Regions from separate parts of the Pseudarthrobacter sp. HLT1-7 genome, predicted to be linked through region 3. Evidence: riboswitches for the same ligand, from Rfam matches in the RefSeq annotation. Region 3 holds a riboswitch; each other region holds the start of a gene.
What was found. Region 3 has a riboswitch for S-adenosylmethionine ahead of AC50X6_RS04350 (aminotransferase class V-fold PLP-dependent enzyme). Riboswitches for the same ligand answer to the same signal wherever they lie in the genome.
Positions count from the first base shown of each region.

Region 1: linked by a shared signal. The riboswitch ahead of metX (homoserine O-acetyltransferase MetX) and the one ahead of AC50X6_RS04350 (aminotransferase class V-fold PLP-dependent enzyme) in region 3 are both predicted to bind S-adenosylmethionine.
Region 2: linked by a shared signal. The riboswitch ahead of AC50X6_RS12605 (DUF1737 domain-containing protein) and the one ahead of AC50X6_RS04350 (aminotransferase class V-fold PLP-dependent enzyme) in region 3 are both predicted to bind S-adenosylmethionine.

Region 1 covers NZ_JBWZCH010000010.1:64,574-72,371, reverse strand. Annotated here, with positions in the region: gene AC50X6_RS11405 (LysR family transcriptional regulator) at 1-134, shown strand, start outside; gene AC50X6_RS11400 (MFS transporter) at 201-1,583, opposite strand; gene AC50X6_RS11395 (DinB family protein) at 1,746-2,285, opposite strand; gene metX (homoserine O-acetyltransferase MetX) at 3,046-4,266, opposite strand; SAM riboswitch class IV at 4,278-4,393, opposite strand; gene AC50X6_RS11385 (bifunctional o-acetylhomoserine/o-acetylserine sulfhydrylase) at 4,538-5,854, opposite strand; SAM riboswitch class IV at 5,919-6,034, opposite strand; gene AC50X6_RS11380 (VOC family protein) at 6,229-6,867, shown strand; gene AC50X6_RS11375 (CPBP family intramembrane glutamic endopeptidase) at 7,049-7,798, opposite strand, start outside.
Region 2 covers NZ_JBWZCH010000012.1:67,019-74,816, forward strand. Annotated here, with positions in the region: gene AC50X6_RS12575 (ABC transporter ATP-binding protein) at 1-466, shown strand, start outside; gene AC50X6_RS12580 (energy-coupling factor transporter transmembrane component T family protein) at 463-1,266, shown strand; gene AC50X6_RS12585 (UDP-N-acetylglucosamine 1-carboxyvinyltransferase) at 1,363-2,886, shown strand; gene AC50X6_RS12590 (glutamate--cysteine ligase 2) at 3,014-4,207, shown strand; gene AC50X6_RS12595 (O-succinylhomoserine sulfhydrylase) at 4,467-5,675, opposite strand; gene AC50X6_RS12600 (rhodanese-like domain-containing protein) at 5,676-6,095, opposite strand; gene AC50X6_RS12605 (DUF1737 domain-containing protein) at 6,092-6,340, opposite strand; SAM riboswitch class IV at 6,456-6,570, opposite strand; gene AC50X6_RS12610 (ATP-grasp domain-containing protein) at 6,858-7,798, shown strand, end outside.
Region 3 covers NZ_JBWZCH010000003.1:140,182-147,979, forward strand. Annotated here, with positions in the region: gene AC50X6_RS04320 (sigma-70 family RNA polymerase sigma factor) at 1-509, opposite strand, end outside; gene AC50X6_RS04325 (DoxX family protein) at 840-1,388, shown strand; gene aroA (3-phosphoshikimate 1-carboxyvinyltransferase) at 1,397-2,845, shown strand; gene rsgA (ribosome small subunit-dependent GTPase A) at 2,829-3,944, shown strand; gene hisN (histidinol-phosphatase) at 4,034-4,846, shown strand; gene AC50X6_RS04345 (glutamyl-tRNA reductase) at 4,983-6,377, shown strand; SAM riboswitch class IV at 6,465-6,578, shown strand; gene AC50X6_RS04350 (aminotransferase class V-fold PLP-dependent enzyme) at 6,614-7,798, shown strand, end outside.

The sequences.
Region 1 (7,798 bases), on a different contig from region 3:
CGGACGATTTCCAGCGCCAGCTGCCGATCTGGGCGGTGGCACGCTCGGAGTCGCTGCGCTCGGCCCCGGTACTGGCTGTGCTGGCCACGATCCGAACCGAGATCGCCGAGCGCCAGGACGTCCTGCTGGGCTGAGCCCGGCGGCCAACAACAACGGCCCCTGCCCCCGCAGCGCGGGGACAAGGGCCGTTGTTCTGCCTGTTACTTCTTGCCGGCGGCAAGGAGGTCGGCGGTGCCGCGGGCGTCGGCGGCGTCGACGTCGTGAAGCGAGATGCCGCGGGTTTCCTTGAGGAAGAACACTGCCACCATCGTGACCATGCAGGCGCCGAGCAGGTAGATGGCCACCGGAGTGGAGGACTTGAACTGGCTCAGCAGCGCGGTCGCGATGATCGGAGCCAGCGAACCGGCCACGATTGACGTGACCTGGTAGCCGAGCGAGACGCCGGAGTAGCGCATCCGGGTCGGGAACATCTCGGCCATGATGGCCGGCTGGCCGGCGTACATGAGGGCGTGGAACAAGAGGCCGATGGTGATGGCGGCGAGGATGATCAGGTCGTTCTTGGTGTCCATCATCGGGAAGGCGAAGAAGCCCCAGGTCCCGCCGAGGATGGCGCCGGCCATGTAGACGGGCTTGCGTCCGTAAGCGTCGGAGAGCTTGCCCACCAGCGGCACTGCACAGAAGTGGACGAAGTGCGCCACCAGCAGGAGCAGCAGGATGCGCGAGGTGTCCGTCTGGACCACGATCTTCAGGTAGGTAATGGAGAAGGTGACCACAAGGTAGTAGAGGATGTTCTCCGCGAAGCGCAGGCCCATGGCCGTGAAGACGCCGCGCGGGTAGCGGCGGAAGACCTCGGCGACGCCGTATCCCTTGTTCTCCACAACAACTTCTTTGCGTGCCTCGAGGAAGATCGGGGCGTCCTGGACCTTGGTGCGGATGTAGTAGCCGACTACCACGATCACGGCGGAGAGCCAGAACGCCACGCGCCAGCCCCAGCTGAGGAAGTCAGCCGGGGACAGCGTGGAGGAGAGGGTGAAAAGCACACCGGTGGCGAGCAGGTTGCCCATCGGAACCGCCGACTGCGGCCAGCTGGACCAGAATCCGCGGGATTTGCTGGGGCTGTGCTCGGCAACGAGGAGGACGGCGCCGCCCCATTCGCCGCCGACGGCGAAGCCCTGGACAAACCGCAGGAAGACCAGCAGTGCCGGAGCCCAGTAGCCGATCTGCTGGAAGGTGGGCAGGCAGCCCATCGCGAAGGTGGCGACACCGACGAGGATGATGCTCAGCTGGAGCAGCTGCTTGCGGCCGAACTTGTCACCGAAGTGCCCGAAGACGATGCCGCCGATGGGGCGGGCAACGAAACCAACCGCATAGGTCACGAAGGCTGCAATGATGCCATCGAGCTCAGTGCCGGAGTTCGGGAAGAACAGCTTGCCGAAGACCAGGGTGGCGGCGGAGGCGTAGAGGAAGAACTCATACCATTCCACGACCGTGCCGGCCATGGAGGCCGTCACAACCTTCTTCAGGCCGGACGTCTTGACGTCGGGCTCTTCCGGTCGCCTCGCGGCGGCATTTTGCGTAGTCATGTCGACTCCTTCGGTGTCTCCGTCGACACCCTATGGACCACTGGACAGAGAATACCTGTGACGTGTGACACGGGCATCATTCTCAACGAGTATGGACGCTCATGCCCGCGGCCTCAACGGCCATTAGTGCAGGGCCCATCTGCAAAAATGCACACAGGTGCCTCATTCTCCGGTACTTCCGTCCACGGATTCGCGCAGGAGATCGGCATGGCCGTTGTGCCGCGCGTACTCCTCGATCATGTGGCAGACGATCCAGCGCAGGCTGGGCGCCCCGCCGTCGGGCCAGGTGCGCAGGGCCAGCGAGTCCAGCCCGCCGCCGGCCAGGGTCTCTGCCACGAGGGAGCGTGAGCGTACGACGGCGCCCTGCCAGAGTGCGCGGAGGGCTTCGCCTGAGTCCAGGGCGGCTGAGTCAAACTCCCAGGCGGGGTGCGCTGTCCAGTCCACTGTGTTCCACGGGGGCTGCCGGTCCTGCCCGAACAGGGAGTAGGCGAACCAGCTGTCCTCGACGTAGGCCATGTGCTTCAGCAGGCCGCCCAGGGTCATGGTCGAGGCGGCGGTCTTCGCGTCAAGGCCGGCGGCATCCAGGCCGGCGCACTTCCACTCGAGGGTGGCTCGCTGGTAGTCAAGGAATCCCAGCAGCGTAGCGGCCTCGCCTGCCGCGACGGGAGGTTCCGTACGGCCCTGTTCATCGATCGTTGTCATGCGCCGTGAGCCTACCGGCGTATCTGCAGCAGAGGAAGTTCCGGGCCGGACCTGGACCATTTTGTGCCGGTAACGGGGGGACATGCCCAATCTTCGCACCCGGGACTGGGCATAATGACGCTATGTCCGCCCGCTGGCCCCTGCGCGGGGCATGTCCCTGAGCCCGGCCACCGCGCCCGGACCGCAGCCGGTCCGGCAGTACAAGAGCCGAAGAGCGGCTAGTGGACATTTTCGTTAGTTCGTCGGGGGTCTTGGCCCGGGGGTAACGGGGGCTGGGAGGGCACAGCGCTGGGACATGCCCCGCGCCGGGGTGCGCGGGTGGACATAGTGTCATTGTGCTCGGTCCCGGGTGCGAAGAATGGGCATGTCCTCCCGCGGCGACGCCAGATTCCACGCCGCCGGACCAGCCCAACGCCTGACCGGACCAGCCCAACGCGACAGGCCGCGACGTTCCTGCCCAGTTACTTCGGCGCCCGGCGCCACAAGCCCGCGGGAATCCGGGCCTTCCCCGGGCCGACAGGAGCAGTGGCGGCAGGTAACCGGGAAGGAGCGGCGCCAACGGCCACCTACGTCCGGCCAGGTCAACGAAAATGCCCGCCGGACGGGAGCTGCCCGCTGGGCTGGTCATGCCCCGCGCCCGGGCCGGCAGGTGGGCATAGAGTCATTGTGCCCAGTCCCGGGGGCAAAGAATGGGCATGTCCCCCGGCGCTAAAACGTCCTGGCGCTGCCTGAACCCCCGACGTACAAACGAAAATGCACACTAGCCGAAGAAGTTCTGCCGGAGCTGGCCGCTGAGCTGGCCGATCTCGGTGAGGAAGCCGTCATGGCCGATCGGCGCCTCGATGGTGTGCACCGCAACCTCGCCCGGCAATGCGTCGGCGAGGGCCCGGGACTGGGACGGGAAGTACAGCCGGTCCGAGTCGACAGCCGCGATCAGGAAGTCCGCCGTGGCCGGAGCCAGCGCCTCCTCGAGTGCCCCGCGGCCGCGGCTGACGTCGTGGCTCATCAGCGCCTCGGTGATGGCGATGTAGCTGTTTGCGTCGAAGCGGCGGACCAGTTTGTTGCCCTGGTGGTCGAGGTAACTCTCCACCTGGTAGCGTCCGCGGCCAGCCAGGGAACCGGCTTCCAGCGGGGTCTCGGACGCCTGGGCGTTCCGGCCGAAGCGGCCGTCCAGTTCCGCGGCGGAGCGGTAGGTGATGTGCGCGATCCGGCGCGCCAAGGCCAGGCCAGCTTCCGGTTCCGGACCGCCGTAGTAGTCCCCGCCCCTGAAGTTGGGGTCCTGTCGGATGGCGAGAGTCTGGGCCTGGGCGAAGGCAATCTGCTCGGCGGTACTGCTGGCGCCGATGGAAATCACGGCGCAGCGCCGGACCCGCTCCGGGTAGCTGACGGCCCACTCAAGGGCGCGTGCGCCGCCGAGGGAGCCGCCCAGGACGGCGTGCCAGCAGCGGATGCCGAGGGCGTCGGCCAGCCTGGCCTCGGCCGCGGTGGTGTCCCGCAGCGTGACCAGCGGGAAGCGTGAGCCCCAGGGTTTGCCGTCCGGCGCAGGCGAGGACGGTCCGGTGGAGCCGTAGCAGCCGCCGAGGATGTTGACGGAGACAGCAAAGTACGTGTCCGTGTCCACCGGGGCGCCGGGGCCGGCGAGCTGCTCCCACCAGCCCGGTTCCTCGCCGGCGCCGCGGGTGACGTGGGTGTCCCCGGTCAGTGCATGTTCGATCAGCACCGCGTTGGAGCCGTCCGGGGTGAGGGTCCCCCACGTCTCGTAGGCGAGGGTGACGTCCGGCAGCGTCGAGCCGGATTCGAGCTCGAGGTCCCCGATCCGGAGGTATTGCACGGTCCCGTCCGGGACTCCTTCGGAACGGGCTGTTTCCGGACGCGCGGGTTCCGGGCTTCTGGTTTCCGGCCTTTCCGTTTCCGGCGAGGCAGCTGGGTTATGGGGGGTCTTGTTCCCGGGTACACCCTTGCGGGTGACGGCAATGCTCATGTGAGGACCTAACGTCGCGCTTGCCCGCCGTCAGCTGACCGGCGGGCCAGGTCTTCACCCGGGGCACCCCGCCGCGAAAGGAGGGTTGCCGGCCAGCAAGCCGGGGCTGTCACTGGCACTCATGACCTTCATTGAGTTTACGAAAGGAGGCGCCGTTGTGGCGAAGATTGTGACGACCGTATGACTTCCGGCGTCGCGCGCTCCGAATTTCAAGCGCCCCTAAGCTCAAGCGCCCGAATTTCCAGCGGCGGCACGCCGGGAGCGGCGGTGCTCAGGCGCTCTTGGCCGCGCGGAATCCGGCGTCGAGGTCCTCGAGGATGTCATCGATGTGTTCCAGGCCCACGGACAGCCGCACCAGACCCGGGGTCACGCCGGCTATCGCCTGCTGTTCCGGCGTCAGCTGGCTGTGGGTGGTCGACGCCGGGTGGATCACCAGCGAGCGCACGTCGCCGATGTTCGCCACATGGGAGTGCAGTTCGAGGGCATCGACGAAGCGCTTTCCGGCCTCCGCTCCCCCGGCGATGTTGAACGCAACGACGGCGCCGGTGCCCTTGGGCCCGTACTTGCGGCCGCGCTCGTACCAGGGGCTGGACGGCAGCCCCGCGTAGGCGACGGATTCGACGTCGTGCCGTGCCTCAAGCCATCCGGCCACCGTGGTGGCGTTGGCGACGTGCCGCTCGACGCGCAGGCTCAGGGTCTCGATGCCCTGCGCGATGAGGAAGGCGTTGAACGGCGACACCGCCGAGCCGAGGTCGCGCAGGAGCTGGACGCGGGCCTTGAGGATGTAGGAAAGGTTGGCGCCGAGGGCGCCGTCCTTGTCGAGGTCCCGGGCGTACACGAGGCCGTTGTAGCTGGGATCGGGGGTGTTGAAGCCGGGGAACCGTTCCGGATCCTTGCCGAAGTCGAAGTTGCCGGAGTCCACGATCACGCCGGCGATCGCGGTGCCGTGGCCGCCGAGGTACTTGGTGGCGGAGTGGACCACAATGTCGGCGCCCCACTCGATCGGGCGGATCAGGTAGGGGGTTGACAGGGTGTTGTCCACGATCAGCGGCACACCGGCGTCGTGGGCGGCCGTCGAAATGCCCTCGATGTCCAGCACGTCCTGGCGGGGGTTGGAGACCACTTCGCCGAAGAACAGCTTGGTGTTGGGCCGGACGGCATCGCGCCACTGCTGCAGGTTGTCCGGGTCCTCCACAAAGGTCACGGAGATGCCGAACTTCTTCAGTGTGTGCGCCAGCAGGTTGTAGGTGCCGCCGTAGAGGCTGGGGCTTGCCACAACATGGTCGCCTGCCTCGGCCACGTTGAGGATCGCCAGGGTCTCGGCGGCCTGGCCGGAGCTCAGGAGCAGCGCCGCGAGGCCGCCTTCCAGGCTCGCCACCCTCTGCTCCACGGCGTCCTGGGTGGGGTTGCCGATCCGGGTGTAGATCGGGGCGAGCTCGGCGAGGGCGAAGCGGTTCGCGGCGCTTTCGGCGCTGGGAAACACGAACGACGTCGTCTGGTAGATGGGCAGCGCCCGCGCGCCGGTGGCGCTGTCCGGCTCCTGGCCGGCGTGGATCTGGCGGGTTTCGAAGGACCAGGCTTTGGACATTGGGATGCTCCTCAAAGGACCGGGCACTGTCCGCCCCGGGGCTCATCGGCCCCGAGCGGCGCAGGCGCCGCGCTTGCCCTCCGGCGGGCGCCGGACGGCCAGGTCTTCACCCGGGGCACCCCACCGCGAAACGAGGGTTGCCGGCCAGCAAGCCGGGGCTATCTGCTGGCACTCATGACCTGGGCTCAGTCTAGGAAACGTTCACCGGGCGTGGCTAGCTTTGTGACGAAGATGAAGCTGTGCGCCGGATGGGGCGCCTTCCGGGAGAGTGATGACGGCGGAAGTCCGCGTCGACAGGCCGCATCACGCGACACGCCATTTCGGTTAGGGGACCCTAAGCAGAGAGCCGGATCACAAAGTGCCAAGATGAGGGCATGCGCATGGATCACGTCTCTTACGCCTGTGAACAAGATGGCTTGGCTGCCACCACCGAACGAATTGCGTCTGCCCTCGGCGTCGAAGCCGTGAAGGGCGGAGTACACCCCCGATTCGGGACCCGCAACATGATTATCCCGCTCGCGGGACACAAGTACCTCGAGGTTGTCGAGGTCCTGAACCACCCTGCATCCGACAAGGCCCCTTTCGGCCAGGCCGTCCGTGCGCGCTCCGAGGCGGGTGGCGGGTGGATGGGCTGGTGCGTCGAGGTCAAGGACCTGGCACCGTTTGAGGAACGGCTCGGCCGCGCCGCCGTCAACGGCAACCGCAAGTTCCCCGACGGCCGCGAACTCGTCTGGAAGCAGATCGGCATCCTCGGTCTCATCGCCGATCCCCAGGTCCCATACATGCTCAAGTGGGAGGGAGATCCGGAGCTCCACCCGTCGAAGGCCTACGAGAGCAACGTCAAGATGTCGGCCCTCACCATCGCGGGCTCTGCCGAGCGCGTGACCGAGTGGCTCGGTGTTCCGGTGGAAAAGCCGCTGGAGGACGTGGCCGTGAACTGGCTCGCCCCCCGCGGGACACCCGGCATCCTCTCCGTCACGTTCGAGACGGCCTCCGGAGCCGTCACAATCTGACACTCCCCCCAACTTCGGCCGCTATCGGCGGGTGCCAATGACGCCCCCCATCGATGGCGGCCGATATCTATTTAAGGGCCTCGGCTGGAGCGTGGGCTCTCGAGGGCAACGCGGGGTCACTTGGCGCCCGTCCCAAACCTCTGGATGGGCGCGAAGTGACCCCGCGTTGCTTTATGCCCACTCAGCCCAGGCCCACGGCCTTGCCGAAGAGGCTGAAGCCCACGAACGCCACGGTGTTCAGAAGCGCGTGCGCGATCACGAGCGGCATCACCCGGCGGGTTTTGGTGTAGATCCAGGCGAAGATGACGCCCATGATCGCGTTGCCGATGAACGGCCCGAAGCCCTGGTACAGGTGATAGCTGCCGCGCAGCATGGAGCTGGCGAAAATGGCCACAGGGATGCTCCAACCCAACCTGGGGAGCCTGTCCAGCAGGTAGCCCAACACAATGACTTCCTCCACGATCCCGTGCCGGACCGCGGAGAGAATCAGCACCGGCACCGTCCACCAGTAGGAGTCCAGCGCGCTGGGGATGATCGCCGTCGTGATCCCCAGCGCCCGGCCCGCGGCGTAGAGGCCTAGCGAGGGGATGCCGATCAGAGCCGCCAGGCCCAGCCCCTGCAGCAGGTCCTTGCCGGGACGGGCGAAATTGAAGCCCAGCTTCTGGAAGGCCGAGGCGCCGGGCCCGCCGGCTCCGGACCCGAGCGCGGGGCGCTGCTCGGAGAGGAAATAGATCACCAGCACCACCGGAACCAGGGCGAAGATGATGTCCAGCAGCTGGTAGGTGAGATCGAAGTACTCGCGGGGGCTTTGCGAACGGTTCAGCGTGGAGGTGCCCTGAGCCAGCGGCGCCCGGGTCATCTTGTCCAGCAGCTGCACCACCGAGTACACGGCGGACTGCCCCAGCGACAGGCCAAGGACTATCCAGACTTC
Region 2 (7,798 bases), on a different contig from region 3:
GAGGGCCCGGCAGCTGATCCCGCGGATCGGCACCGTGTTCCAGGAGCCGGAGCACCAGTTCGTCACCGGCCGTGTGCTGGACGAACTGATGTTCGGCCCCCGTCACCTGGGCCGCGGCGAGGAACGGGTGGACGAACTGCTGGAACGCCTGCGGCTGACCAAGCTCGTGGACGCCAACCCCTACACCCTCTCCGGCGGCGAAAAACGGCGCCTCTCCGTGGCCACCGTGCTCGCCGCGCACCCGCGGGTGCTCGTCCTGGATGAGCCGACCTTCGGCCAGGACGCCAACACCTGGGCCGAGCTTGCCTCCTTCCTCGCCGAACTTCTCGACGCCGGCACCGCGGTGGTGTCCGTGACGCACGATGCGGATTTCACCGACGTCCTGGGCGGCACCGAGCTCAGACTCCGCGCCGCTGAGCGCGACGAACCCGGGCACCTCGAACCGGGAAAGGTGGGCGCACCGTGAGGGAGGAACAGACCCTGCGCGGCAACCACGCCCTGCTGGCCCGAGCCAACCCGCTGGCGAAGTTCGCCGCCGTCGTGCTCATCACGATGGTCCTGGCGCTGTCCATCGACTGGGTGTCCGCCTCAGTGGCGCTCATTCTCGAGCTGGCGCTTTTTCCGCTGGCCGGGCTGACTCTCGGCCTGCTCTGGCAGCGCGGCTGGCCGCTGGTCCTGGCGGCGGCGCTGGGCGGTTGGAGCACCACGATCCTGGCGCCGGATTCCGGTGTCATACTGCTCGACGCCGGGATCTGGTCCATCAGCGAAGGATCCCTCGAGCTGGGGCTGGGTTTTATGCTCCGCGGACTGGCGATAGCACTGCCGGCCGTGCTGCTGATGAGCTGCACCGACCCCACGGACCTCGCCGACGCCCTGGCACAGAAGGCGAAATTGCCACACCGCTTTGTGCTGGGCACCCTGGCAGCCATGCGGCTCGTGGGGCTCATGGCCGAGGAATGGCACACCATCGGCATGGCCCGCCGTGCCCGCGGCGTGGGCTCCCACGGGAATCCGGTGCAGCGGCTCCGGGCCACGCTGGGGCAGAGCTTCGGGCTGCTGGTCCAGGCGGTCCGGCGTGCCACCCGGCTGGCGGTCACCATGGAGGCACGAGGGTTCGGCGGCTCACAGCGGACGTGGGCGCGGAAATCGGTCTACAGCATCCTTGACGTGTGGGTGCTGCTGGGCGGGCTGGGGATCGCCGTGGCCGCCGTCGCCGCGGCGCTGGGGGCCGGGACCTGGAACATGGTTTTCCTCGCGCGGCAGTAGCGGGCAGTATCGCACAGTACGGATATTCCTGCGAGTTTAACGCCATTCCGGCGGTAATCCCCGGGGTGAATAACTCATCCGTGATATTTTTTTGTGATGACTCAACAGACTGCTGAACATGTAGGCGTGCTGCTCCGCGATGCCCGCGGCCAGAAAGGCTGGACCCAGGGACAGCTCGCCGCCGAGCTGGGAACCAGCCAGAGCGCCATCGCCAGGATGGAACAGGGCAAGCAGAATCTGAGCCTGAAAATGATCCAGCGGCTCGAGACCATCTTCGGCCGCACCATCGTCAAGGTGGGCCGCCCGGCCATGACCCACCTCCGGGTGGAGGGCGGCCGCAGCCTCTCCGGCGCCGTCGACGTCAACAGCAGCAAGAACGCCGGCGTCGCCCTGCTTTGCGCCAGCCTGATCAACCGCGGCACCACGACGCTGCGCCGGCTGGCCCGGATCGAAGAGGTCAACCGGATCGTGGAGGTGCTGACCAGCATCGGCGTCGAATGCACCTGGCTCAACGCCAGCGATCTGCAGATCCGCCGCCCCGCCGTCCTGGACCTCGGCTCCATGGACGTGGAAGCTGCCCGCCGTACCCGCAGCGTAATTATGCTGCTGGGTCCCTTGCTGGACGAATCCAGCGAATACCGGCTGCCCTACGCGGGCGGCTGCGACCTCGGCACCCGCACCGTGCAGCCGCACATGCAGGCGCTGCGCCAGTTCGGCCTGAGCGTGGACGCCAAGTCCGGCTTCTACGCGGTGCAGGCACCGCCGTCGGACGGACTTGACCGCTCCTTCGTGCTCGGCGAACGCGGTGACACCGTCACGGAGAACGCCATCATGGCCGCCGCCCACCGCTGCGGCACCACGATCATCCGCAACGCCAGCCCCAACTATATGGTCCAGGACCTCTGCTTCTACCTGCAGATGCTCGGTGTGCAGATCGACGGTGTGGGAACCACCACCCTGAAGATCACCGGCCGGCCCTCGATCGAGGTCGACATCGAGTACTTCCCGTCCGAGGACCCGATCGAGGCGATGAGCCTCATCACGGCTGGCATTGTGACGGACTCGGAAGTCACCATCCGCCGCGTCCCCATCGAGTTCATGGAAATCGAACTCGCGACGCTGGAGCAGATGGGCCAGCGGCTTGAGGTCTCCGGCGAGTACCTGGCCCGCAACGGCCGCACCAGGCTGGTGGACGTCACCACCAAGCCGTCTGCACTGCACGCGCCGGAGGACAAGATCCACCCCATGCCGTTCCCCGGCCTGAACATCGATAACCTGCCGTTCTTCGCGGTCATCGCAGCCAATGCCACGGGCCAGACGATGATCCACGACTGGGTCTACGACAACCGCGCGATCTACCTCACCGAACTGAACAAGCTCGGCGCCCAGGTGCAGCTGCTGGACCCGCACCGGATCTACGTCAACGGCCCCACCAAGTGGCGCGCGGCCGAGGTGGGCTGCCCGCCCGCGCTCCGCCCCGCCGCCTGCCTGCTGCTGGCGATGCTCGCTGCCCGCGGCGTCTCCGAACTGCGGAACATCTACGTGATCGAGCGCGGCTACGAAGACCTGGCCGAGCGGCTGAACACCATCGGCGCGAAGATCGAGTACTTCCAGGACTGACCCGCGGCGCCCCACTGACCAAAGCAACGCGGGGTCACATCGCGCCCGTCCGGCGGCCCGGCATGGGCGCGGAGTGACCCCGCGTTGGGGTAGCGCGCTTGGGCCGGTCCTGACGCACAATAGATGCATGCGCACCTTCGGTGTGGAGGAAGAACTGCTGATCGTCGACCCGGGAACGGGGATGCCCCTTGCCCTGGCCGACGTTATGCTGCCCACGCTGGTCCCGCCAGGGCCGGACACCGGCCGGGAGGTGGCCGCCGGTGTGCCCAGGACTCCGGTCCATGAGGACGCCGGCTTCAGCTTCGAGCTCAAACTTGAACAGATTGAAACCCGGACGCAGCCGTGCCTGGACTACGCCGCACTCTTGCGGCAGGTCCTGCAGGGCCGCGCCCTGGCAGACCAGGCCGCCCGGGAACACGGCGCCCGCGTCGCGGCCCTGGCCACCTCGCCCCGGCGATCCGCGACCCACACCACGCCCAAACCGCGCTACATCGCCATGCAGGAGCGTTTCGGGGTGATCGTCCGGAACCAGCTGACCTGCGGCTTCCACGTCCATACCCTCGTGGAGTCGCCGGAGGAGGGCGTGGCGGTGATGGACCGGATCCGCGACAAGCTGGCCGTGCTGATAGCCCTCAGCGCGAACTCGCCCTACTGGAACGGCGCGGAGACAGGCTTTGAAAGCTACCGCACGCAGGCGTGGAACCGCTGGCCGGGCTCGGGGCCTACCATGATCTTCGGCAGCCTGCCGGTCTACCGGCGGTTAGTGACCAGGCTCGTGGACAGCGGCGTGCTGCTGGACGAGGGGATGATCTACTTCGACGCGAGGCTCTGCCGGCACCATCCCACCGTGGAGGTCCGGGTCGCGGATGTGTGCCTCCGGGCCAGGGACGCGGCGCTGCTCGCCGTGCTGGTGCGCGCGCTGGTGGAATCGGCCGCCCGGGAATGGGCCGACGGCGTCGAACCCGCCCCGGTGCCGACGCTGCTGCTGCGGATGGCGGCCTGGCAGGCCAGCAATTGCGGGCTGCGCGGGCAGCTGCTGGACTTCGGCACCTTCACCCCCGCCCCGGCGCCGGACGTCGTCCAGGCCCTCGTGGACTATCTGGCCCCCGTGCTGGCGGAGCAGGGCGAGCTCGAGCAGGTCCGGGCGGGCATCGCGCGGATCCTCAGTGAAGGGACCGGTTCCCAGCTGCAGCGCCGGCCGTTCGCGCACGGTGGACTCGCCGCCGTCGTGGCCCGGGCCGTGCAGCTGACCGGCGAGGGGGCCGGGACCGGGGATCCCGCGGAACAGGCCCCGGCCCTGGGCCGGGTGCGCCGGGCCTGACATCGCCGGGCCGAACAGCGCAGCGGGACATGCCCATTGTTCGCACCCGGGACTGGTCATAATGGCACTTTGTCCATCCGCTGGCTCCGGCGCGGGGCATGTCCCTTCGGGTCGGTGTCCAGTCCAGCGGGACATGCCCATTGTTCGCACCCGGGACCGGGCACAATGGCACTATGTCCATCTGCTGGCTCCGGCGCGGGGCATGTCCCAGAGTCCGGCCACCGCGCCCGGACCCCCGACGAACTAACGAGAATGCCCGCTAGACCTTCTTGAGCGCCTGGCCGAGGTCGCTGATCAGGTCATCGCTGTCTTCCAGTCCCACGGAGAGCCGCACGACGCCGTCGCTAAGCCCGATCGCCGCACGGCCATCCGGGCCCATGGCACGGTGTGTTGTTGTGGCGGGGTGGGTGATGAGGGACTTCGCGTCGCCCAGGTTGTTGGAGATATCGATGATGCGCAGCCCGTCCAGCAGGGCGAACGCGGCGTCCTTGGCGGTGCGGCCCGGCGACGGCGAGAGCTCAAGCGTGAGCACCGTGCCGCCGGCCTTCATCTGCTTCGCGGCCAGCCCGTACTGCGGGTGCGATTTCAGCAGCGGGTACTTCACCCAGCTCACCGCGGGCTGTCCCTCGAGCCATTCGGCCAGCCGCAGGGCCGACGCCGCGGAGTGGTTCACCCGCAGGGCCATGGTTTCCAGACCCTTGGTCAGCACCCAGGCGTTGAACGCGGAGAGCGCCGGGCCGGTGTGGCGCATGAGCTGCTTGACCGGGCCCCCGATGAATTCCCTGGTACCCAGGATGGCGCCGCCGAGCACCCGGCCCTGGCCGTCTATGTGTTTGGTGCCGGAGTAGACGATCACGTCCGCGCCGAGCTCCCCGCAGCGCTGCAGCAGGGGAGTGGCAAAGACATTGTCGACGACGACCGTGGCGCCGGCTGCGTGTGCCAGTTCGCTCACGGCGGCGATGTCCACGATTTCCTGCATCGGGTTCGACGGCGACTCGAAGAAGACCGCCGTCGTCGGCTCGGCCAGCGCGGCCTGCCATTGTGCCAGGTCCGGGCCGTCCACGAAGACCGTCTCCACGCCCCAGCGCGGCAGGATCTCGTTGAGGATCACGAAGCAGGAGCCGAAAAGTGAGCGGGCGGCCACCACACGGTCGCCCGCCGCCAGCAGCGCGCCGAGAGCGGTGAACACCGCGGACATCCCGGACGCCGTCGCAAAGCACGCCTCGGTGCCTTCGAGCAGCCGGAGCCGTTCCTGGAAGGTCGCCACAGAGGGGTTGCCGTAGCGGGAGTAGACGAAGCGCTCGTCCTCGCCGGTGAAGGCGCGTTCCGCTGCGGCGGCTGATTCGTAGACGAAACCGGAGTTAAGGAAGATCGGCTCGGTGGTTTCCTGGAAGCCGGTGCGGTCGAGTCCGCCGCGGACGGCCTGCGTGCCGGGACCCCAGCCGGCGGCGTCGGGATTGAAGGTCACCTAGTGCTTTCCGCGGATGGTGGGCAGGCCCCGGTTCTTCCAGCCGTTGACTGTCCGTCCGCCGTGCCGGTCCGGTTCGCCCTCGAAACCTTCGAGGACGTTGTACGAGGTGAAACCGGCCTCGGTGGCGGCCTCCGCGGCGGCGATGGAGCGCACGCCGGAACGGCAGAGAAATATCAGTTCGATGCCGTGACCTTCGGGTGCCTGCTGTTTCAGCTGGTCCACGAACTGTCTGTTGGGGATACCGCCGGCCAGGTTCCACTGGATGAACAGCGGGGCGTTCCGGGTGCCGTTCGCGGATGCGGTGTCCGGGACGCCGATGTGGGCCCATTCATCCTCGGTGCGGACGTCCACCAGGAGCGCGCCCGCCTCAAGCCTGGCCCAGGCTTCCTGCGGGCTGAGGTCCCCGGCGTACCTCACGCGTGGCCCTCGATGGTCTCTTCGTAGCCGAAACCGTCGCTGTCCAGATCCTCGACAGCGCTGGCGACGGCGGCGTCCGCGCTGGCGATTGCTGCCGGCAGCACCACAGCCTGGACAACAATGACGCTGCTGCCGTTGACGGTAGCGGAGGGGCTTCCGTGCAACACATAGCCCTCGGCCAGGGCAGCGGAGACGCGCTCGCAGAAAGCGCGGTCGTCTGGGCCGGTGAACAGGCGGTAGGCCAGCTTTTCCTCTTCGGTTGCGGCGGTTGCGGCAGTCGCGGCAGTTGCCGCGGGGGACGGGGCGGGTGCTGTGCTTGGCACGGCGGGGGCGGACGCGTCAGTCACGACGGATCTCCTTCTTTCACGCTTGCAGCTCGAATGGTCGATATGCCGAGTATTCACCTGAGGCACCCCGCCGCGAAAGGGAGGGTTGCCGACCGGCCAGTCAGGGCTTGGCGCCGGGTCTCATTACTCCCCAAAAACGTAACACTTACGACGCCGGCCCGCACCGCCGTCGTCGTCATGTTTAGTAACCGGACCGGTCCGTGACCTCATGGTGGTCCCTCGAGAAGCAGGTAGCTGCGCCGGACGGCAGTGGTGCCGGGGCGGGCGTTGCAAGTAGTGGCCACTCGTGTGCTCCCGGCCGGTGGCCGGTCTACTGGGAGGACAGGTCCGGCCGCATGGCCGGCAAGGTCTCAGATGCCTGTGAACCGCCGCTGCCGAAGAACCGGCAGCGGCGGGACGCAGTGGAGGGGGAACCATGGGTCCACGCATATTGGTCACCGGAGTAGGCAGCGCAGCCGGCCGCGCCGTCGCTGCGCAGTTGTCGGCCCGGGGAATTCCCGTTCTCGGCGCCGACAACCGCGACGTTCAGGGCCCCGACGGCGCCGAGACCGTCCGTATCCCGCCGCCTGGTGATCCGGACTGGGTCCCTGCGCTCCGCCGGCTCATCGACGCACGATCCCTCAATGTGGTCATTCCCACGCTCAGCGAGGAACTTCCGCACCTGGCCGCAGCCCGCGCCGGGTTCGCCGAGGGCATCCGGCTCATCGTCGCCGACCCTGGCCCGGTCGCCCTCGCCAACGACCGGCTCTTCACAGCCTGGACGCTGCACGCGGCCGGGATCCCCGTTCCCCGGTTCGGCGTGGCCAGCGACTTCGCCGCCGCTCCGGCGTCCCTGGCGGCACTGGGCGGTCCCGTCGTCCTGAAGCCGAGGTCGGCCCAGGCCGGTCACGGTGTTCAAGTTTTGGCCGAAGCCGGCGCGGTGGACTGGGGACTTTTGCCGGACGGCCAGATCGTCCAGGAGTTCATACCGGGAACGTCGTACCTCGCCATGGTCTTCGGCACACCCGTGCACAACGTCATGGCGCCAATCGCCGTCGTCGTCGAGCAGACCGGGCCGCGCAGCCCGGGCTCCGGAGGCGGGGACTCCGGAAGTACAGACTCCGGAAGCACAGACTTCGGAAGCGGGGATTCCGGCCGGCGGGTGGCGGCAGGCGAAGCCGCCGGGATCGGCAGGCTGGCCCTGGCTGCCGTCCGCGTGCTCGGCCTGACCGGGCCCGTGGACGTCGATATCCGGTGCCGTGCCGATGCGGCCCCGGTGGTGCTTGGCGTGAGTGCACATTTTGGGGCCAGCAGCGCGTCCGCGCCCGAGCTGCTCGACGCGGTTCTGGCTACTTTCCTCCTCCCGTCGTTCAACCC
Region 3 (7,798 bases):
GCGCGGGCCAGCTGCCAGTCCTCGATGGTGTCCGAATTCGACTGCAGCGGCTCGCGCTGCCGCTTGCGGTAGAGATTGATGTAGGTGTTGGTGAGGATGCGGTACAGCCAGGCCTTGAGGTTGGTCCCGGGTTTGTACTGATGGAACGCGGAGAAGGCCTTGGTGTAGGCCTCCTGGACGAGGTCCTCGGCATCTGCGGGATTCCTTGCCATCCTCATGGCCGCGGAGTACAACTGGTCCACATACTGCATGGCGTCCCGTTCAAAACGGACCCGGCGCTCGTCCGACGACTCGACCGCGACGTCCAGCAGCCGGCCATCCACGATGGTCTCCCGGACGGCGGCTTCGTTGGCCGGCGCATCGACACCCGGCGCAGCCAGGACTTCCTCAGCCGCCGGGGCAGCCTCACGGGGTGCGCCAGCGGGCCCGGCAACAGGTGACTTGGCGGGCGCGGTACCGTTTCCGGCTACCTCGTGCATGGCCGCAACGGCCGGATCCATGGTGCTCATCGCTTTCAAGTCTACTGTCACCGTCCGGCGGGCACCGGAACCATCCTGGCGGGCGACGCCCCACGCTTGCATGGGATCTGCTGCCAGCTCCACACTGTCCTTGACCAGAATCAAATCTCCGCCTCCTCGGGCCGCACCGGATTGGTCCGGCCGTGCCTGTGTGTTGCAGCCCGGCTACCGGGCTGATCCGACTCAAAATCCAGCCATTGAAGAGCGGCTGGAACCTGCCACTCACAACCACGTCCGGCGGGCAAATATTCCGCAAAAGTGCAAGACTGGAACCGGTTCTCCCGCGTCGATTCCGCGGTTCGTCTCTCCAGGAGGAAATCCATGCCGTTTGTCCGCTTTCTCGCCCGCCCCATGCTCGCCTCCAGTTTCGTCCTTGCCGGTGTGGACAAGCTGAAGAATGCGGATGACACTGCGGCACAGCTGTCCCCCCTGCTGCGCCGCGCGGCTGAGTCCCTGCCGTTCCAGACAAATGAAAAGGTGCTGGCCCGCGTCATCGGCGGCACCCAGGTAGGTGCCGGCGTCCTCTTCGCGCTCGGCAAGTCCGCCCGCCTTGCCGCCACCGTCCTGGCCGTCATCTCCGCCCTTAATGGCTACGTCGAATGGCGCAGCGCGGACATCACCTCCAAGGAGGGCCGCGACGCCCGCCGCAAGCAGCTGCTGAAAAACGTCTCGCTGACGGGCGGCGTGCTGCTGGCCTCCGTGGACACGAACGGCAAGCCCAGCCTGGCCTGGCGCGCGGAGCACCTCGCGTCCGACGCCAGGAAGAACGCCGGCCACCTCGCCTCTGACGTCAGGAAGACCACGGGCAAGCAGCTGAAGAAAGCCGACAAAGCGGTGCGTAAGGCCGTAGACCACACCGTCGGATCATAAGCAAGCACATGGCCGGCACCACCCCCACCGCAGCTGCCCTCCCCGTCCCGGCCGGCGTCGCCCCGCTCTGGCGGGCGCCGTTCGCCGGCCGGCCCGTCGACGCGACGGTCACCGTGCCGGGCTCCAAGTCCCTGACCAACAGGTATCTGGTGCTGGCGGCCATCGCCGACGGGCCCTCGCGACTGCGTGCGCCGCTGCACTCCCGGGACTCCGCCCTGATGATCGAGGCGCTGCGCCGGCTCGGCGCCACCATCACGGAGGTCCCCGGTGACGGCGCCTTCGGCCCCGACCTGGAAATCACCCCCATCAGCCTGGACAGCCCCGCGGCCGGCACCGGAATCGACTGTGGCCTGGCCGGCACCGTCATGCGCTTCGTCCCCCCGGTGGCGGCACTGCGTAACGGACAGACGCTGTTCGACGGCGACCTGCACGCCCGCAACCGGCCGATGGCCACCATCATCGAGGCACTCACGGGGCTCGGCGTCGCTGTCAGCGCGCCCGACGGCGGGCCGGCGTCGTCCCTGCCGTTCACCGTCCACGGCACCGGTGAGGTCCGCGGCGGGCACCTTGTCATCGATGCCAGCGCGTCCTCGCAGTTCGTGTCCGCCCTGCTGCTGGCCGGCGCGCGCTTCACGGACGGGCTACACCTGGAACACCGCAGCACCGAACACCCCGGTAAACCCGTGCCCAGCATGGACCACATCACCATGACCATCGCCGTGCTGCGCGGCGTCGGAGTGACCGTGGATGACTCGGTCCCGAACCACTGGGCTGTCTCCCCCGGGCCCATCCGCGCCTTTGACCGCCGCATCGAACAGGATCTCTCCAACGCCGGCCCCTTCCTCGCGGCGGCCCTGGCAACCCGCGGCACGGTCCGGATCCCGGGCTGGCCCGCCGGGACCACCCAGGTGGGGGACCTCTGGCGCAGCATTCTCACCACCATGGGAGCCACCGTTACGCTGGAGGACGGCATCCTGACCGTCACCGGCGGCCCGGAGATCAAGGGCGCCCACTTCGATGGAACCAGCGAACTCGCGCCCACCGTGGCTGCCCTTTGTGCCCTGGCTTCCGGATCCTCCCAGCTGAGCGGAATTGCCCACCTCCGCGGCCACGAAACGGACCGGCTCGCCGCACTGGTGACCGAGATCAACCGCCTCGGCGGCGACGCCGAAGAGACGTCCGACGGCCTTATCATCCGGCCCGCTCCGCTGCACGGCGGCGCCGTCCACAGCTATGCGGACCACCGGATGGCCACCGCCGGCGCCATCCTGGGACTGGCCGTAGCCGGCATCGAGGTCGAGGACATCGCCACCACAGCCAAGACCATGCCGGACTTCCCCCGGTTGTGGGAAGCCATGCTGGCCCAGTCCTCTGCCGGGACGCCCGCCCCGCCGGACGCACCCCCGGCGGACGCAGCCGCTGCAGAAATGGACGCCGCCAGTGGCACGCAGCACTGACTCCTGGGATGAGTCCGATGTCCGGATCCGCCCCAATAAGAAGGGCTCACGCCCCCGCACGAAGGACCGGCCCAGCTACGACGATGCAGTCACCGGCCGGATCATCACCGTCGACCGCGGACGCTACACCGCCGTCGTCGGCGAGGGCACCGGCGAGGAACGCAAGATCATCGCCGCCCGCGCCCGGGAACTGCGCCGCAACCCTGTGGTGGCCGGCGACTTCGTCTCCCTTGTGGGGGACGTCAGCGGCGAGCCGGACACCCTGGCCCGGCTGGTCAGGATCCAGGACCGCAAAACCCTGCTACGGCGCAGCGCGGACGACACCGATCCGATCGAACGCGCCGTCGTCGCCAATGCCGACCAACTGGTGATCGTGGTGGCGGCCGCCAACCCTGAACCCCGGACCGGTTTCATCGACCGTGCCCTCGTGGCCGCCTACGACGCCGGCATTTCTCCCCTGCTGCTCGTCACCAAGGCCGACGTCAAGGATCCCGCCGGGCTGCTGTCCAACTATCAGCACCTCGCGTTCCCGGTGATCATTTCCAAGACGGCGGATTCTGCCGCCTCCGGAATCGACGCCCGCTCGGACGACGGGCTCTCGGCGCGGCTCGACAAGGACGCCGTCTCACAGTTGCGCGACTACCTCGACGGGAAGGTCACGGTGATGCTGGGCCATTCCGGCGTCGGCAAATCCACCATGGTCAACGCCCTGACCGGGGCCGAGCGCGCCACCGGCGGCGTCAACGCCGTGACCGGGCGCGGCCGGCACACCTCCTCCTCGGCGCTGGCCCTCAAGGTCAACGATGCACCGTCCGGCAGCTGGATCATCGACACCCCCGGCATCCGTTCCTTCGGCCTGGCCCATGTGGACCCGGACCGGATCCTGCGTTCCTTCCCGGATCTGGAACCCGGCACCGACCGCTGCGAGCGGGGCTGCAAGCACAACACCAGCGCCGTCAACTGCGGTGTCGACGCCTGGGTAGCGGGGGGACATGCCGGCCCGTCAGGCCCCGCCCGGCTGACCTCGCTGCGCCGGCTGCTGGGCACCGACCCGCGGATGGAAGCGCAGGACGTCAAGGAACTGGGCACCGTCTCCTGACGTGTCGGTTGCGCCCGGCTGTCCCGCTTCCCGTGGCGCAGCGACGCAGCCTCCCGGCCGGCCGGCCGCTTTGGCGGTAGCTTGGAACCATGAGTCAACCCGCTTCGAGCTACAACGATGACCTGCGCCTTGCCCATGTACTGGCAGATTCCGTAGATTCCCAGACCATGAGCCGCTTCAAGGCGCTCGACCTTCGGATCGAGACGAAGCCGGACCTGACGCCGGTCACCGATGCCGATAAGTCCGTCGAGGAAGCCATCCGCGGCCAGCTCTCCCGCTCCCGACCCCGCGACGCTGTGCTGGGCGAGGAGTTTGGCAGCTCCGGCCACGGCTCGCGGCGCTGGATCATCGACCCGATCGACGGGACCAAGAACTTCGTCCGCGGCGTCCCCGTCTGGGCTACCCTGATCGCTCTCGTGGACGAGGGCGAGCCGGTTGTCGGCGTCGTCAGCGCCCCGGCGCTGGGCAAGCGCTGGTGGGCCGCCAAGGGCGCTGGTGCGTACATGGGCCGCTCGCTGGCCGCCGCGACCCGACTGAAGGTCTCCAACGTCTCTGAGCTCTCGGATGCCTCACTGTCCTACTCGAGCCTGGGCGGCTGGAAGCAGCGGGGAAACCTGGATGAATTCCTCGGCCTCACCGAGGAGGTCTGGCGCACCCGCGCCTACGGCGACTTCTGGTCCTACTGCCTCGTGGCGGAAGGCGCTGTCGACATCGCGTGCGAGCCCGAGCTGAACCTCTACGACATGGCCGCGCTGGTCCCCATTGTCACCGAGGCGGGCGGCCGCTTCACCTCCCTCGAGGGGGAAGATGGCCCGTTCGGCGGCAACGCCCTGGCCACCAACTCGATCCTGCACTCCGAGGTGCTCAGGCGCCTCAACCCGGGACTAGACGACCTGCTATAACGGCGCCGGCTGCTGCGCTTCCCTGGCGGTCCGGCGACCCAAGGATTCCCATAGGTACCTGTAGGACTCTGGCTGCGGCGGCGGGCTCCGCGGCCGGAGCGAGGTGGTCTGGACACCTACCGGGAGGATTGCAGCCATGCCGGCATCTTTTGAAACCATGGATTCCGGTCCCCGGGACGACGCGGCCGGACCGATCCTGCTGGTGCTAGCAGCGAAGTACCGGGATCTCGACATTGAGGTGGCCGCCCGGCTGCACGCCGGTTCATCGGACCTGGCCGCTCACCTCCTGGCCAGCAGTTCCGCCGTGACCGGATCGGTGGTTCTGTCGACGTGCAATCGGTTTGAAATCTACTGCGAAGTTTTCTCCGGCACCGAGGTGGCGGCCGCCCGCTCCGCTGCCCTCGGTTCTGTCGGCCGCTGCACCGGACTGGCCGTCCAACAGCTCACGGCGCTGTTCGAAGACCACCAAGGATCCACTGCGGCCGAGCATCTCTTTGCCGTCGCCGCCGGCCTGGATTCCTCTGTTGTGGGCGAACGCGAAGTTGCCGGCCAGGTCCGCCGGTCCCTTACCGAAGCACAAGTTGCCGGTACCGCCAGCGGACGTTTGGTCCGACTATTCCAGGGAGCCTCCCGCACGGCGAAGAACGTTGGTGCCCGGACCGCGCTAAGCAGCGCCGGCAGGTCCATTGCGTCTGTGGCGCTTGACATCGCCGCCGGATCCGGGCAACGGGCCCTCGCCAACACCTCGGTGGTCCTATTCGGCACTGGAGCCTATGCCTCATGCGTTGCAGAGATCCTCAGATCCAGGGGGTGTACAACGATTTCCGTTTTCTCGCAGTCGGGCCGCTCGGATGAATTTGTCGCGGCCCGGGGAGGCAAGGCGCTGACGGCCCGGGAGTTACCCCCGGCCATTGCCCGGGCAGACGTCATCGTTGGCTGCAGCGGGGCTGGGGCACGCATCAGTGCTGCCACTCTGGCGGACTGGCGGGAGGATGCGGGACGTGCCGTCACTGTGATTGATCTCGCCCCCAGCCACGACTTCGATCCACAGGTGGCCGATCTGTCAGGCGTTGAACTGATCACTCTGGCGTCCGTGCAGCTCGCCGCCCCTTCGGCAGACATTGAGGCACTTCACCTCGCCCGGGCGCTGGTTCGGCAGGCCGCGCGTCATTTCGAGGAGCACGAGGAAATCCGCGCCGTCGACACCGCTGTCGTGGCGCTGCGCCGGCACATCCAGGAGGTTCTCGAAGCCGAGATGGAGCGGGTCCGGAAGCAACATGGCTGCGGCGCCCCGGCTGACGAGGTGAACTTTGCCCTGCGGCGCGTTGTCCGGCGTTTGCTCCATATCCCGACGGTCCGCGCCAGGGAACTGGCGGCGGCCGGCCGCCGGGACGACTACACGGCGGCGCTGGATGCCCTGTTCGGCATCAGCGTTCAGCCCACCAGTCCCCGCCCGCCCGGCAGCGGGAGGCTGGCCTGGCTAAATCAGCCGCGCTGTGAAGCGACAGAACCGGACACGGCGGCTTCGTAGCGTCGGCGGGCCCTGGCGCGTAACAATGCTCTTCACATTGATGCCCTCCCTTTCCGCCGCCGACGCGGATGTCCTAGGCTCGAAGCAGGTCACGAGTGCCAGCGCTAAACCCCGGTTTGCTGGCCGGCAACCCTCCCTTCGCGGCGGGGTGCCCCGGGTGACGACCTGGCCGGTCCGGAACGGACCCGGCAAGCGCGGATCCCCGGCACATGGGGTCCCTTTTCGAGCGAGGTCCCATGACGACTGCCACTTTTCCTGCCAGCTCCGGATTTGCCCCCGGAATCCACCCCGGAATCCACCCCGGTGCAGCCGCCGGTGCCGACGCCGGGCGCCCGGACGACGCGTTCGCCGTCGCCCGCCAGCCGCTCTCGGCGGTCACCGGCGCCGAGATCCAGGCGCCGCTGATCCAGGGCGGCCACGTCCGCTACGCCAATCTGGACTACGGCGCCTCCGCCCCCGCGCTGTCCGTCGTTTCGGCCTACCTGAACGAGATCCTGCCTTACTACGCTAGCGTCCACCGCGGTGCCGGCTACGCCTCCCAGATCAGCACGTCAGTGTACGAGAACGCCCGGACGATCGTCCGCGAGTTCGTGGGCGGACGCCCGGAAGACTCCGTGATCTTCACCCGGAACACCACCGACTCGCTGAACCTGCTCGCCGGTTGCCTGCCGGTCGCCGGCGGCGTACACACCGGCGAGGTGCTCTTCCTCGACATCGAACACCACGCCAACCTGCTGCCGTGGCAGGCCGTCCCGCACCGCAGCGTTGTGGCCGCCCCCACCGTGGCCGCCACACTGGAGCGGCTCCGCGGGGAACTGTCCCACGGCGGTGTCAGCCTGCTCGCCGTGACGGGTGCCTCCAACGTCACCGGGGAAATCCTGCCGATCCGCGCGTTGGCAGCGCTGGCCCACGAGTTCGGCGCCCGGATCGTGGTCGACGCCGCCCAGCTGGCCCCGCACCGCAGGATCGACATCGCCGCGGACGACGTCGACTACCTCGCCTTCTCCGGCCACAAGCTCTACGCGCCGTTCGGCGCCGGCGTCCTGGTGGGCCGGCCGGACTGGCTGGACGCCGGCACCCCGCACCTGGCCGGCGGCGGAGCGGTGCAGGACGCCCGGCTCGATACGGTCAGCTGGACCACCGGGCCGGCCCGCCACGAGGGCGGCTCCCCCAATGTTCTGGGCGCCGCAACCCTTGCCCGGGCCACCCAGGTGATCGCTGCCCTGGATCCGGAGCAGTGGCAGGCCCACGAGAACACCATCCGGTCGTTCCTGGTCGAGGGGCTCCAGCGGATCGACGGCGTCACCGTCCACCGGATCTTCTCCGACTCCGGCCTTGACGACGGCGGGCCTGACGGCGGCGGGCCGGGAAGCGGCAGCATCGGCGTCGTCAACTTCTCCGTGGCGGGCTACGACGCCGGC